Regions from separate parts of the Paenibacillus sp. FSL R10-2771 genome, predicted to be linked through region 1. Evidence: riboswitches for the same ligand, from Rfam matches in the RefSeq annotation. Region 1 holds a riboswitch; each other region holds the start of a gene.
The links. Region 1 has a riboswitch for cobalamin ahead of NSU14_RS21830 (energy-coupling factor ABC transporter permease). Riboswitches for the same ligand answer to the same signal wherever they lie in the genome.
Positions count from the first base shown of each region.

Region 1 (4,009 bases):
CGAAATCCGGAATATGCCAGCTTCCCCGGCAGCCGGGTGGCCGAATTCCACGAGCAGCGCCGGTACACTAAGGCAATAGAACAGCAGCGCCGTGCCAAACAACAGCCCGTAGGCGCGATAGGGAATTTTGGCATGCAGGATGCACCAGGACATCATCCACAGCGTAATCACAAGCTGCAGCACCGGATGCACGGTATAGGAGAGCAGGAACATCAGTGCCGCGAACGAGCTTTTCCACATGGGAGACAGCTGCCTCAAGGCATTATTATAAGAAAGGACATCAATTCGTCTGATCACTTGCTGATGCTGTTCTGCTTCGCCTGGCCTTGTTTCCCTTTCAGCAGCCCCAGTGAATATCCGATCACCCCGGCGCCAATCGCCGCCTGCAATGCGAACAGCATACTCTCCGTCTCACCCGGAAGCTCGGTCAGCGGCTTGAACCAGGGTTCATATTCGGGGTTAATCTCTGTGATCACACCCTCGGCAGCATCATCGGCCCCGCCGAAATCACCACTCACGAACAGCAGCGGCAAGACACACAGCAGGACAACAGCCAGCAGCATCAATCCATTTTTCCATTTATTGCTCATTATGCATTTCCCCCTTTGACCTTACGTTTCAGGAGCGACATTTCATTCGGACTGTACGATTTCAGCCAGTTCCACAATAATACGGTCAGCAGCCCTTCGCTGATGGCCAGCGGAATCTGCGTCACGGCAAAGATCCCCCCGAATTTGAGAAAAGACGCCAGGACTCCGCCATCCGCAGCCGGAAAAGCCACCGCAAGCTGGAAGGAAGTCACTACATAAGTCATCAGATCGGCAACCGCCGCTGCACAGAATAAGGCCAGCTTCTCGCGGTCCGGCAGCTTCATCATCAGCTTATAGACTGCATATCCGGCAAAAGGCCCCGCGACCGCCATCGAGAACGCATTCGCCCCCAGCGTAGTGATCCCCCCGTGCGCCAGAAGCAGCGCCTGAAACAACAGCACGATCGAGCCGATCACGCCCATCGGCAACGGTCCCAGCATAACTGCGCCAAGTCCGGTACCTGTAGGATGCGAGCTGCTTCCGGTAACGGAAGGCATTTTGAGCGCCGATAAGACGAAGGTGAACGCCCCTGCCAGACCGAGCAGCAGCTTCAGCTCCGGATTCTCCCTGGTCATCGATCTAAGCCTGATAATCCCGAGTATGAAGAACGGTAAGAACGCCACCCACCAGAACACGGCCCAGCCTACCGGCAGAAACCCTTCCATAATGTGCATAGCCTGGGCCGTTCCCGGTTCATTCAGCATAAAGTACACTGTAAATCCGGCAATCAGCGCCGCAAAACTCCAAAATCCGCGTTTCTTCATTTGTCAGCCTCCAAGTTTCTTTAATATAGCAAACCCAAAAAACTCCCGCCCTTCAGGGTGGGAGTTTATGTACGCAGGTATGATTCGATAGAGGACGCTGCAGAGACGCCTCTTCTCATTAACCTATCCGTACACCGCTCCTATCCGCGTAGAGTCGTGGTGTGCGTAATCAAGGTAGGTCTCCTGGCTTGGAATACGGGCGCTATATCCTTCGTCTTCCCCGGGGTTCTCCCCGAGTGACATCATGAAGTTCAGCTCTTCCTTACAGTGGCGGGACCGCTCGGGACTTGCACCCGATTCCCTGTTATCCCTTGCCTGATCCGGCAAGAGCACCTTGTTACATCGCTAATCCATCCTACATCATAGCGGAACAGGCTCTGCATGTCTGTGATAAAATTGGAGCGGCTGCGAAGGACGCAGTATTCATTTGCTTGTTGGGCAGCGTTCATTTGCTTGTAAGAATATCATTTGAGTAATATAATTATTAACTATATAACCTGAACGTGGAGGCAGCGCATGAAACTTGATCTAACCGAACAATCTTTACCCGTGTACGAAGCGTTATCCAGCGCTGTGCGCCTGCAGATGCTGCGGCTCCTGTCCGAACAGCCTATGAACGTCAAGGAACTGGCCGGGGCGCTGAAGCTCAGCAGTGCCATTATGACGATGCATGTGCGCAAGCTGGAAGCTGCCGGACTGATCCGCAGCCACATGGCTCCCGGGCGCAGCGGACTGCAGAAGATTTGTACACTGGCCGCCGAGAGTGCTGAGATTATTTTCCCCGGACAAGCCAGAACACAGCGCAGAGGCTACCGTAAGGAAATTCCCGTGGGCCACTACTCTGATTTCCAGATTGAACCGACCTGCGGCTTATCTACAACCGAGCGGGTGATTGGCAACTTTGACGATCCGCGGTATTTCTGGGATCAGGAGCGGGTGAATGCGGGCATTCTGTGGTTCGGCAAAGGATTCGTAGAATATAAAATCCCGAACTTCCTGCTGTCCAGCCAGAAGCCGGAGGAGCTGGTCATCACGATGGAGATTGCCTCCGAAGCCCCGTCCATCAATAATAACTGGCCCTCCGACATCACCTTCACACTGAACGGTCAGCGGCTAGGCTTCTGGACCAGCCCCGGCGACTACGGGGACAGCCCGGGCAAATACACTCCTGCCTGGTGGCCTGCGCTCACCAACCAATATGGGCTGCTTAAGCAGCTGCGGATTACTCCGGCGGGCACGTTCATGGACGGTCAGAAGCTGTCAGAGGTTACGCTGGAGCAGGTCGGTATCCGTGATAAGCAGTGGACGTTCAAGGTCTCTGTGGAAGAGGATGCGGAGCATATCGGCGGCCTTACCTTATTCGGCAAGGGGTTCGGCAACTATAACGAGGATCTTGTGTTTGAGCTCTTTTATACAGATGCAGTTGAAGCTTCGGCAAGTGCCAGTCTGGCGGAATGACCCAAACAGGATGGTGCAGCAAACAGCGGCAGCGGGAGACCTAAGGCTCAGGTCCCCCGCTGCCGCTGTTGTGGTTACGGGTGTATTGCAGGACAGCTTTGCAGTTTAATCAGTCACCGGCTGCCACAGGCCGCCGCCCGGCAGCGGACAGCCGCGTGCCTTCAGCCGGGCTACAACCGGTATAATACAGCCGCAGGCAATGCAGGTTACGCCATCCTGCAGCTTGGGACAAGCTCCGCATAGGGCAACCCGCTCGGCGTAGACTTCGTCCGGGGCTGTATTCTCCGGATTGAACATGGAGGAGGCGAGAATCCGGGCAATCTGCGCTTCCGTCACCTTGTACTCTTCCCGGCATCCCTTGCATGCTGAGGTTGTAGTCATGCTGCGCTCCCTCCCGTTAAGCTCCCGGAGTAATTGCCAGTACTGTCACCGACATTGGCGGCAGTTCAACCGTAAGCGTGTCGCCTTCAAGCTGGAAGGCGGTGAACGGCTGCGGTACTACCGCTTCCGGCTGCTCGAAGGTATTGTGGGCATCGATGGAAGACCCTGCAAGTGTAGTGCCGCTTACGGCTGCTGACTGTCCAGCCAGTCCGCGCAGCTCCAGCGGCAATACTGCCGGTGCAGCGTGATTCAGGTTGCACAGGCTGACGTGAATGACGCCCTCTGCCGTTACGGAAGCTGAAGCAGATACTTCAGGAATCTCCACGCCCTCATAGCTGTAAACCGGGCTGTCGATCGTCAGATCCAGCAGCTCCGCATCCTGATGTACTTTATACATATTGAATACATGGTAGGTTGGAGTCAGAAGCATTTTCTCGCCTTCGGTCAGAATTACAGCCTGCAGCACGTTTACAGTCTGGGCAATGTTCGCCATCCGTACACGGTCGCTGTGCTTGTGGAAGATATTCAGGGTCAGACCGGCAACCAGCGCATCACGGATCGTGTTCTGCTGGTAGAGGAATCCAGGGTTCGTACCGGGTTCCACATCATACCAGGTGCCCCATTCATCAACGATCAGGCCCACTCTTTTGTCCGGATCGTATTTGTCCATAATCACACTGTGGCGGGTAACCAGCTCATCCATGAACAGCGCCTTCTTCAATGTGTTGAAATATTCATCCGTTCCATAGCCGGTAGCCGCACCTTTATTAGCCCAATCCGAAGTCGGCAGGGTGTAGTAGTGCAGGGTAAGCGAAT
Region 1 covers NZ_JBBOBM010000001.1:5,106,813-5,110,821, forward strand. Annotated here, with positions in the region: gene cbiQ (cobalt ECF transporter T component CbiQ) at 1-258, opposite strand, end outside; gene NSU14_RS21825 (energy-coupling factor ABC transporter substrate-binding protein) at 294-590, opposite strand; gene NSU14_RS21830 (energy-coupling factor ABC transporter permease) at 590-1,354, opposite strand; cobalamin riboswitch at 1,511-1,706, opposite strand; gene NSU14_RS21835 (ArsR/SmtB family transcription factor) at 1,871-2,812, shown strand; gene NSU14_RS21840 (DUF6171 family protein) at 2,918-3,193, opposite strand; gene NSU14_RS21845 (alpha-N-arabinofuranosidase) at 3,210-4,009, opposite strand, start outside.

Region 2 (4,009 bases), 1.1 Mb from region 1:
AGCCTATCTTCCGCAAAGCGCTGCTGGAGCCTTATATGGAATCCCGGCTGGCTGACGCGCCGAAATCGGCGGATATTCTGCGGTTCGTGGCGCATTGGGGCCGTTTCCTGCCGGAGGCGCTTCAGCAGGCTTTCGTGCGCGATACCGTCAAGGAATATCTGCTGGAGAAGCTGCAGCGGGACAATGATCCGGTGGCGGCGGTGGCATCGGTTCATGAGTCGGTGCAGAAGGCCGAGAAAGAACGCCGCAGAGGCGGCGGTGTACATCCTGAAGCGCTGTCACTGCTGCAGGAGCTGGGAACCGTTGCCGACCGCTTCCTGCTGAACCGGATCTCGCTGGACGAGCTGACGATGGAGCAGCTGCTGGAGATTTCCTTCCTGCGCTACCGGGATACGGCGGATTGGCAGCCGCCTCTGGATGCAATCGCTAAGCGTAAAGCGAATGCGCTGCGCGCTGCGTACCGCTGGTTCGGGGAGGAGAAGCCGGACGAGGAGATTTTCGCCGGTCTGTCTCCCCGGGAGCTGGATGATGTACAGCTGCTCGGAGGACGCTGGCTGAAGGAGTCGCGGAGCATCGAGCCGTTCGAACGGCTGCCGCTGGCCTTCTACCACAGCAGTGAACGTGAGGGCGGTCCGCTTGATTACGATGCGCTGCTGGAGCTGGTGGCACGCAAAGCGGGCAATGATAAGGAAACGGTTTACCGTTTCCTGGCCTGGTCGCAGCATAACCGGCTGTTCACCATCTCGAGCAAGAAGCTGTGGCCGAATTACCGGCGGGCGGTGCTGAAGTATTTCCTGAAGAACGACCGCGAGGCGTTCAAGAACCGTGATTTCCGCAAAAGCTATAGCTCGGCTGCAACGCCCGCCATGCAGAATGTCTATAATGAAGCCCGCTCCCAGCTGGCTTCGCCGCTGGCGCGGTGGGTCAGCCGCAGCCGATTTCAGATCCTGATCTCCGGCAGCGTGCTTGGGATCGTACTGATCATAGCCATCATCGCTATCAGCTGGCTGCGGCCGGATGCGGATACCGCTGCACCGCAGCCGACTGTGAGCCCGATTCGGGGTGATATCCACAATGCGGATGGGCAAGAGCAAGGCCCGGTCTCTGTACGGCTGGTTGGCGGAGTGGCAGGTGCCGGGACAAGCACAGGAACCGGAAATGGTGGAACAGAAGGTACCGGGAATGCTGGCGGGGCTGAAGGCGGCGGGGAGGCAGGCAGCGGGAATGCTGGCGGGGCTGAAAGCAGCGGGGAGGCAGGCGTCAAGCTGGTGTTCAGCTTTGCCTCTGTGGCGGAATGCTCCGCCTTTAACCCGGCGGAGATCATCGTGATGTCCGGTAATAACGTTGCGGACACTTACAAGGTTGCAGCAACTGCGAGCAGTTGCCTGGCCGCCGGAGTTGACGGCGGTGCGAATGGGGATGCAGCCGCTGGAAATAGCGGCGGCTTTGATAAAGCCGAAGCCTCCCCGGCGGCGGGTGCATCGGGCGCCGGAAATGACGGCGGCTCTGATGAGGGAGCCGTCGGGACTGACGGCGGGGCGACCGGAAATGCAGCCGCTGGAAATAGCGGCGGCTCTGATGAAGCCGAAGCCTCCCCGGCGGCGGGCGCATCGGGCGCAGGAACACCTGCGCGCGTATATGAAGTGACGGTGGAGCTGGAGCCGGGCGCAAAGCTGGCCGCGGGTGATGTGATCACTGCGGGAATCTATACGCTGAAGCTACAGGCTAGTCCGGGGAGCATTCTGGGAAGTACCCCGAGCACTACTCCGGAGACTACACCCGGCCCCGGCCCCACTCCTTCCGCCAGCCCGGACACGGATGCGGAATGATTGGGTGAGAGCCTGAATTGGGCGAAGCCGGATGTAAGAGAAGTCCGGCATTTCATCAACGGTGCTTCCGCGTAAGCTGGCAGAGAGGTCATTGTACTTTGTACACTCAAATCAGGAATAATCAGCCCTATTATGCGTTCTATTGTATTTGGTACATTAGAATCCGGATTTTAGAGCTTATAAGGGGTATATTCCAAAATCAATTGTACTAAATACAGCAGAATGCATTATGGCCGCCTTTTATTCCCATTCTGTTGTACATAATACAATCAACCAGCTGCCGGCTCTTGCCGGAAGCGGAAGCATCACTATTTAAGTCCTGAACAGCATGATATGCCGGGAGAATGCGGCGAGTGTTGTTCAGGACTTTTTGTGCGGAAGGGGCCGGTTGTGCCTATAATTGAAACAGCTTGTCTATAGACATACAGGGGAATAGTAGATATGATTGTTTGTGAATATTCAAATTTAATAAGCTTTGGAAAAAGGTGCGGATTTCCGTAGAAACAGGCGTAGTCATGCAACAGATACCCATGCCGGTTCTACGATTGTAATCTGCTTAAAAGGGAAGTCCGGTGCAAGTCCGGTGCGGTCCCGCCACTGTAAATGCGGAGCGACTCCTGAGAAGTCACTGTCTGATAATAGGATGGGAAGGCGGGGGAAGCAATGAAGCTTAAGCCAGGAGACCTGCCTTTTTCGTTGTTGTTTCTATTCTTCGGGGGTAAGAATGCGGAACAGGTGCAAATATAAGCAGTGGCTGTGTGAGGGAAACTTCATATCAGCTGCATGTATTGTATCCTTCCCCGGCCGCCCTGTACAGGGCGGTCTTTATGTTGCACCCGCATCAGCGGAGGACGCAGGATTCATCTATACCATTCTATTCACAGAAAGAGGTCAAGCAATGAAGAACAATTTATCATCCAAGTTTATCCGGCTGGGTCTGATCGTTGTCATGATGTTCGCGGTTCTGGGAGCGGCTGTAGCTCCGGCGGGACAGGCTTTTGCAGAGACGGCTGCGAGCACTGGGAATAACGCGGCATCTCTACCTTCAGGCACAGCAGTTAGCGTAGCTGAGGCAGTCTATGCCACTTCGGAGTTTGTGCTGAAGGCCGGAGTCCAGTCCGACTGGCAGGCCATCGGCCTAGCGCAGGCGGGCTATAAGGTTCCGGATAGTTATTTAAAGGCGCTTGAGAGTAAAGTAGCCGCAGCCAAGGGTGTCTACGCCAGAGCTACGGACTATGCGCGGATTACGCTTACGGTTAGGGCGCTTGGCGGGAATCCGGCGGATGTTGCCGGCTACAATCTGATTGAGAAGCTCTACAATAACGATAAAATTACCGGCCAGACGCTGAACAACGCAGCCTATGTACTGCTGGCGCTTGATTCCGGAACTTATACTATGCCTGACAATGCGAAATGGACCCCAGCTAAATTGCTGGCTGAGATCCTGTCCAAGCAGAACACTGACGGAGGCTTCACTCTGACTACGGGGGCTAGTGATCCGGACATGACGGCGATGGTGCTTACTGTGCTGGCAGGACATAAGGATGATCCGGCAGTCAATACCGCAGGACAGCGGGCGGCAGCCTGGCTGGCGACTGCACAGGACAAGAACGGCGGCTATGGTGACAGCAGCGAGAGTGTCGCTCAAGCCATTATTGGTCTGTCCTCCTTTGGCATTGACCCGGCAGGGGCGGAGTATACCGTAGGCAATGTAAACCTTGTCAGTAAGCTTCTTAGCTATAGTGCAGCAGATGGCGGGTTCGCTCATACAGCGGGGGGAAGCTACAATCAGCTCTCGACAGAGCAGGCACTGGAAGCATTGGTAGCTTACAAGCTTTTCAGCACAGGCAGCAAGCTCTATGATCTTAGCAATTCACCTGTGAAGAGTCCTCAGGTTAGTGTGTCCGTTGCCATTGAGAGCCCTAACGGAACCCTGGCAGAAGGCACTGTATATGCGGGAAATGTACTTCAAGCACTGGAGAAGGCAGCGGCGGCGAAGAAGGTGGCCCTGGTCAATGAAGCTGGCAATTACGTGACGGGAATCGGCGGCGTAACTGCGGGTGCTTTTGGCGGCTATGACGGGTGGATGTATGTTGTAGCCCGCGGTGGAGCGTGGATCTATCCAAGTGTAGGCATGGGTGATTTCCTTCTTGCGGAGAATGACCGCGTGCTTGTCTATT
Region 2 covers NZ_JBBOBM010000001.1:6,231,390-6,235,398, reverse strand. Annotated here, with positions in the region: gene NSU14_RS26885 (GAP1-N2 domain-containing protein) at 1-1,829, shown strand, start outside; cobalamin riboswitch at 2,347-2,535, shown strand; gene NSU14_RS26880 (S-layer homology domain-containing protein) at 2,728-4,009, shown strand, end outside.
Region 2: it holds a riboswitch for cobalamin, as region 1 does, so the genes downstream of both, NSU14_RS26880 (S-layer homology domain-containing protein) here and NSU14_RS21830 (energy-coupling factor ABC transporter permease) in region 1, are expected to answer to the same signal.

Region 3 (4,009 bases), 1.7 Mb from region 1:
TGCTTTGCCGTCTACCTCCGCAAATTCATAATCATGGTTGTGATACCCGTACTGCAGGCCTGCTGCACGGACCATCGCGGAGGCCTTCTCCAGGAAGGGAATCACCGCCGTCACATCCTCCATTGAGGGGTTCTGCGGAAGCGGTGCCGAAGGGGTGATCATATATTGTAATCCAAGTTCCTTCGCATATTCAATTTCTTTGGCTAACGCCCGTTCCATGTTATCCAGACTGCTGAAATCCAGGCCCACATGCGCCGAAGGCGCAGCAAGACCCAACCGGTCCAATGTACGGCGCAGTTCTCCTGCAGACACGCCGAAATAACCGGCGAATTCTACCGCCTGATATCCCATCTCCGCAACTTTGCCCAGTGTACCCAGGAAATCGCGCTCCGTCTGGTCACGCAGTGTGTACATTTGAATCCCGATCTGCTGTGAGGCTTTTGCCATGAAAGATCCGCTCCTTATAGGTTGAATCTGATTACAACTACAGGTACTCTTTACTCTCCTTGCAGCTTGCGTTCCACGGATTCCAGCTTGCTGCGGCTCGTAGAAGGCTTGTCACGACGGTCATCAATCTTAAGCGAGGTGGAAACCCGCTGTGCTCCTGACGTAAACGGCGACTCATGCAGCGCTTCTACCGCAGCAAGAATCCGTGCAACCGGTCCTTCAATAATAGTCCCCATCGAAGTAAGCTCATAGGTAATCCCCTCCACGGTCTGCAGCACACGCTGCATATCGGCCACATAGCTGCTGAGACTGGTACTGCCAGTGCCAATCGGAATAACGGTCACTTCGCCAATCGCCATTATGAAATCCCTCCTGCAAGTTTGATGAGTCTGCTCTGTCCTTACTCCTTAATTGTAACCCTTCAGCGCCGCTCCCACAAATACCCATAGCCCCCCCCTCTTTATTACTATCTCCCTAGTAAAACTACTAGGATTAGACGCACTCTATTTATGGAGTCTTTGTGGCATCTTTTGGGACAATTTATGACTCATTTAAGGCCATATCCACAGGAAAGTTGTGGATTACCTGTGGACTAACTGTGGATCATCTGTGAGTAAACCTGCGGAACCCGCTCCCCGCGCGGATTCGCAAAAAAATGTTTACAAACACAATATATTGAGTTACTTTTATTTAACAACAACAAAATATAGTAGAAACAGGTGTTTCGCCCTCTTGCTAGGGTTGAAGCTTAATAGGGAAACACGGTGCAAATCCGCTGCGGTCCCGCCACTGTAACCGGATGTTCCAGCTGCCAGACGCCGCTGGAGCAGCATCCTCCGACAACAAGCCACTAAGGGGCTGCGAGGCCCCTCGGGAAGGCGCCGGAGGGCATGCCGGAAGCCAGGAGACCTGCCTGTTTCTGTGGCACCTGTTAGACTCCTGCGAGGAACAGGCGAGGTGCCCGCATGCGGCCTGCACGAGCAGAGTTAGCCTTTCCGTTAATCGGGCCAGAGGCTGCCGATACCTGAGGACGATAGAGTATCGTCCTCAGGTATCGGCTTCTGCGGAAGGTACAAGAACAGGTTCCAGAACAGGACAAGCCCTGTGCCCGTTCGTATTTTCCACATAGACCACCGGCAAATGTCCGCTGTTTCGGATATTTGCAATACGCATTCGGGCATTTCCCGCCTCCCGGCTGGAGATGCCTTTTTACTGATGTCATGGAGCACATGCTTCACGCTTACGATACCGAGAGGAGAGAGCTATACAATGACGCTGCTGGAGAAACGATATAACGAAGGACAAGCTGCACAGGAAGTTCTTTTGGAAGAAGTTATTCATTTGGGACGGGATATTATCGACAGCCGGGATTTGGATCTGCTGCGCGAGAACGCCAACTTGAACGGGGAGAGCTTCTCCGGCAAGATGAGCAAATTCGGCAGTGAATATTCCAAGTGGTACGCCCGCAATTTCACAATGCCGCCACAGCTCGTGCAGGCTATTGAAGATAATGTTGTATATGTACACGACCTGGACCAATATGCCATTGGAACAACTAACTGCATCTTCATCCCGTTTGAACGTCTTCTCCGCGAAGGCTTCAATACCGGCAACGGCAGCGTCCGCCCTCCGAATTCGATTATGACGGCTATGTCGCTGGTGGCGATTATTTTCCAGTCCCAGCAGAATGCCCAGTACGGCGGCGTATCCGCCAACAAGCTGGATTACGATCTGGCGCCTTATGTCACTAAATCCTTCGCTAAGCTGTTCCGCAAAGGAATGGAATACTTCGAGGAAGGTACAGCCGGCGAAGCGCTCGGCGAGGTCACTATGACCCGCAGCGATCTGGAAGAGAAGTATCCGCGTGCCTTCCGTTTCGCCCTGAAAGAGACAGAAATTGAAACCCTTCAGGCTGCGGAGAGCATGGTACATAACCTGAATACCATGTCCAGCCGCTCCGGCGGCCAGATTCCTTTTACCAGCATCAACTACGGAACCTGCACCTCTCCGGAGGGCCAGCTCGTGATTAGCTCCCTCTTAACTGCTACTATGAACGGACTTGGCAGCGGAGAAACACCGGTGTTCCCGATTCAGATCTTCAAGTGCAAACAGGGTGTCAACCAGCAGCCTGGTGATCCTAACTATGAGCTGTTCCTGAAAGCGGCAGAGTGCTCTGCACGCCGGCTGTATCCGAACTTCGCCAATCTGGATGCTCCGCTGAATATGCAGTACTACGATCCAACCGATCCGGATACTGAATTTGCTACGATGGGCTGCCGGACACGTGTTCTGGGCGACCGCTTCGGGCGCAATCACTGCTCGGGCAAAGGCAACCTTTCATTCAATACGCTTAACCTTGTACGTCTTGGTCTGGCTTACGGCACAGTAACTGGCCGCCGCCTTGCCGCTGACGAAGAAGGCTTCTTCGAAGATCTTAATCATTATATGGACGTTGCGCTGGACGGCCTGCTGCACCGGTTCCGCATTCAGGCTTCCCAGAAAGCCAAAGCCTCCGATTTCATGATGCGTGAAGGCGTCTGGGAAGGCGGCGAACAGCTTGCACCGGAAGACAGCGTAGGTGAACTGCTGAAGCACGGCAGCCTGTCCCTTGGTTTCATCGGTATGGCCGAGTGCATGAAGGCTATGTACGGCAAACACCATGGCGAAGATATGGAGGTCCATGCCAAGGCAGTGGCCATTGTCCGCCACATGCGTGAATACTGCGACCGCAAGAGCGAAGAGCTGGATCTGAACATTACTCTATTCGCTACGCCTGCCGAAGGTCTCTCCGGCAAATTCACCAAGATAGACCGCAAGGTTCTCGGTTCCATTCCGGGTGTAACGGACCGTGAATACTATACGAATTCATTCCACATTCCGGTCTATTACGACCTGAGCGCAGCCAAGAAGATCAGCCTGGAAGCTCCATTCCATGAATATTGCAACGCCGGAGCAATCTCTTATGTAGAGCTGAACGGCAATGCCCGCAGCAACCCTGCAGCTTTCGTCAAAATCATCAAATACGCGCTGGAGCAGGACATCAGCTATTTCAGCATCAACCACCCGATTGACCGCTGCTCCGGCTGCGGCCACGAAGGTGTAATCGGCACGAATTGCCCATCCTGCGGCGCTCATGAAGATACAACGCATATCCGCCGGCTGCGCCGGGTAACCGGATATCTGACCGGCGACTATCAGACCCGCTTCAATGCCGCCAAGCAAGCCGAAGTACGGGACCGCGTTAAGCATCTATGAACATCTGCGGATATTATCCGGAGTCGATCAATGAAGGAGAGGGATTGCGGGCGGTCCTCTTCTTCAGCGGATGCCGCCACCGCTGCCCCGGATGCTTCAACCCTAAGACCTGGAACTTCAATTATGGAGAGGTCTTCACTCCGGAGCGCAGGCGCGAGATTATCACCGAGATAGCAGACAATCCGCTGCTGGACGGCTTGACGCTGGCAGGCGGGGACCCTTTTTTCTCGGCAGAGGGAGCGGCTGACTTCATCCATGAGCTCCGCGCCGAGCTGCCGGGCTTCCCGGTCTGGATCTATACCGGTTA
Region 3 covers NZ_JBBOBM010000001.1:6,835,911-6,839,919, forward strand. Annotated here, with positions in the region: gene NSU14_RS29480 (sugar phosphate isomerase/epimerase family protein) at 1-447, opposite strand, end outside; gene NSU14_RS29485 (MTH1187 family thiamine-binding protein) at 498-806, opposite strand; cobalamin riboswitch at 1,148-1,378, shown strand; gene NSU14_RS29490 (hypothetical protein) at 1,495-1,620, opposite strand; gene NSU14_RS29495 (anaerobic ribonucleoside triphosphate reductase) at 1,717-3,702, shown strand; gene nrdG (anaerobic ribonucleoside-triphosphate reductase activating protein) at 3,699-4,009, shown strand, end outside.
Region 3: it holds a riboswitch for cobalamin, as region 1 does, so the genes downstream of both, NSU14_RS29495 (anaerobic ribonucleoside triphosphate reductase) here and NSU14_RS21830 (energy-coupling factor ABC transporter permease) in region 1, are expected to answer to the same signal.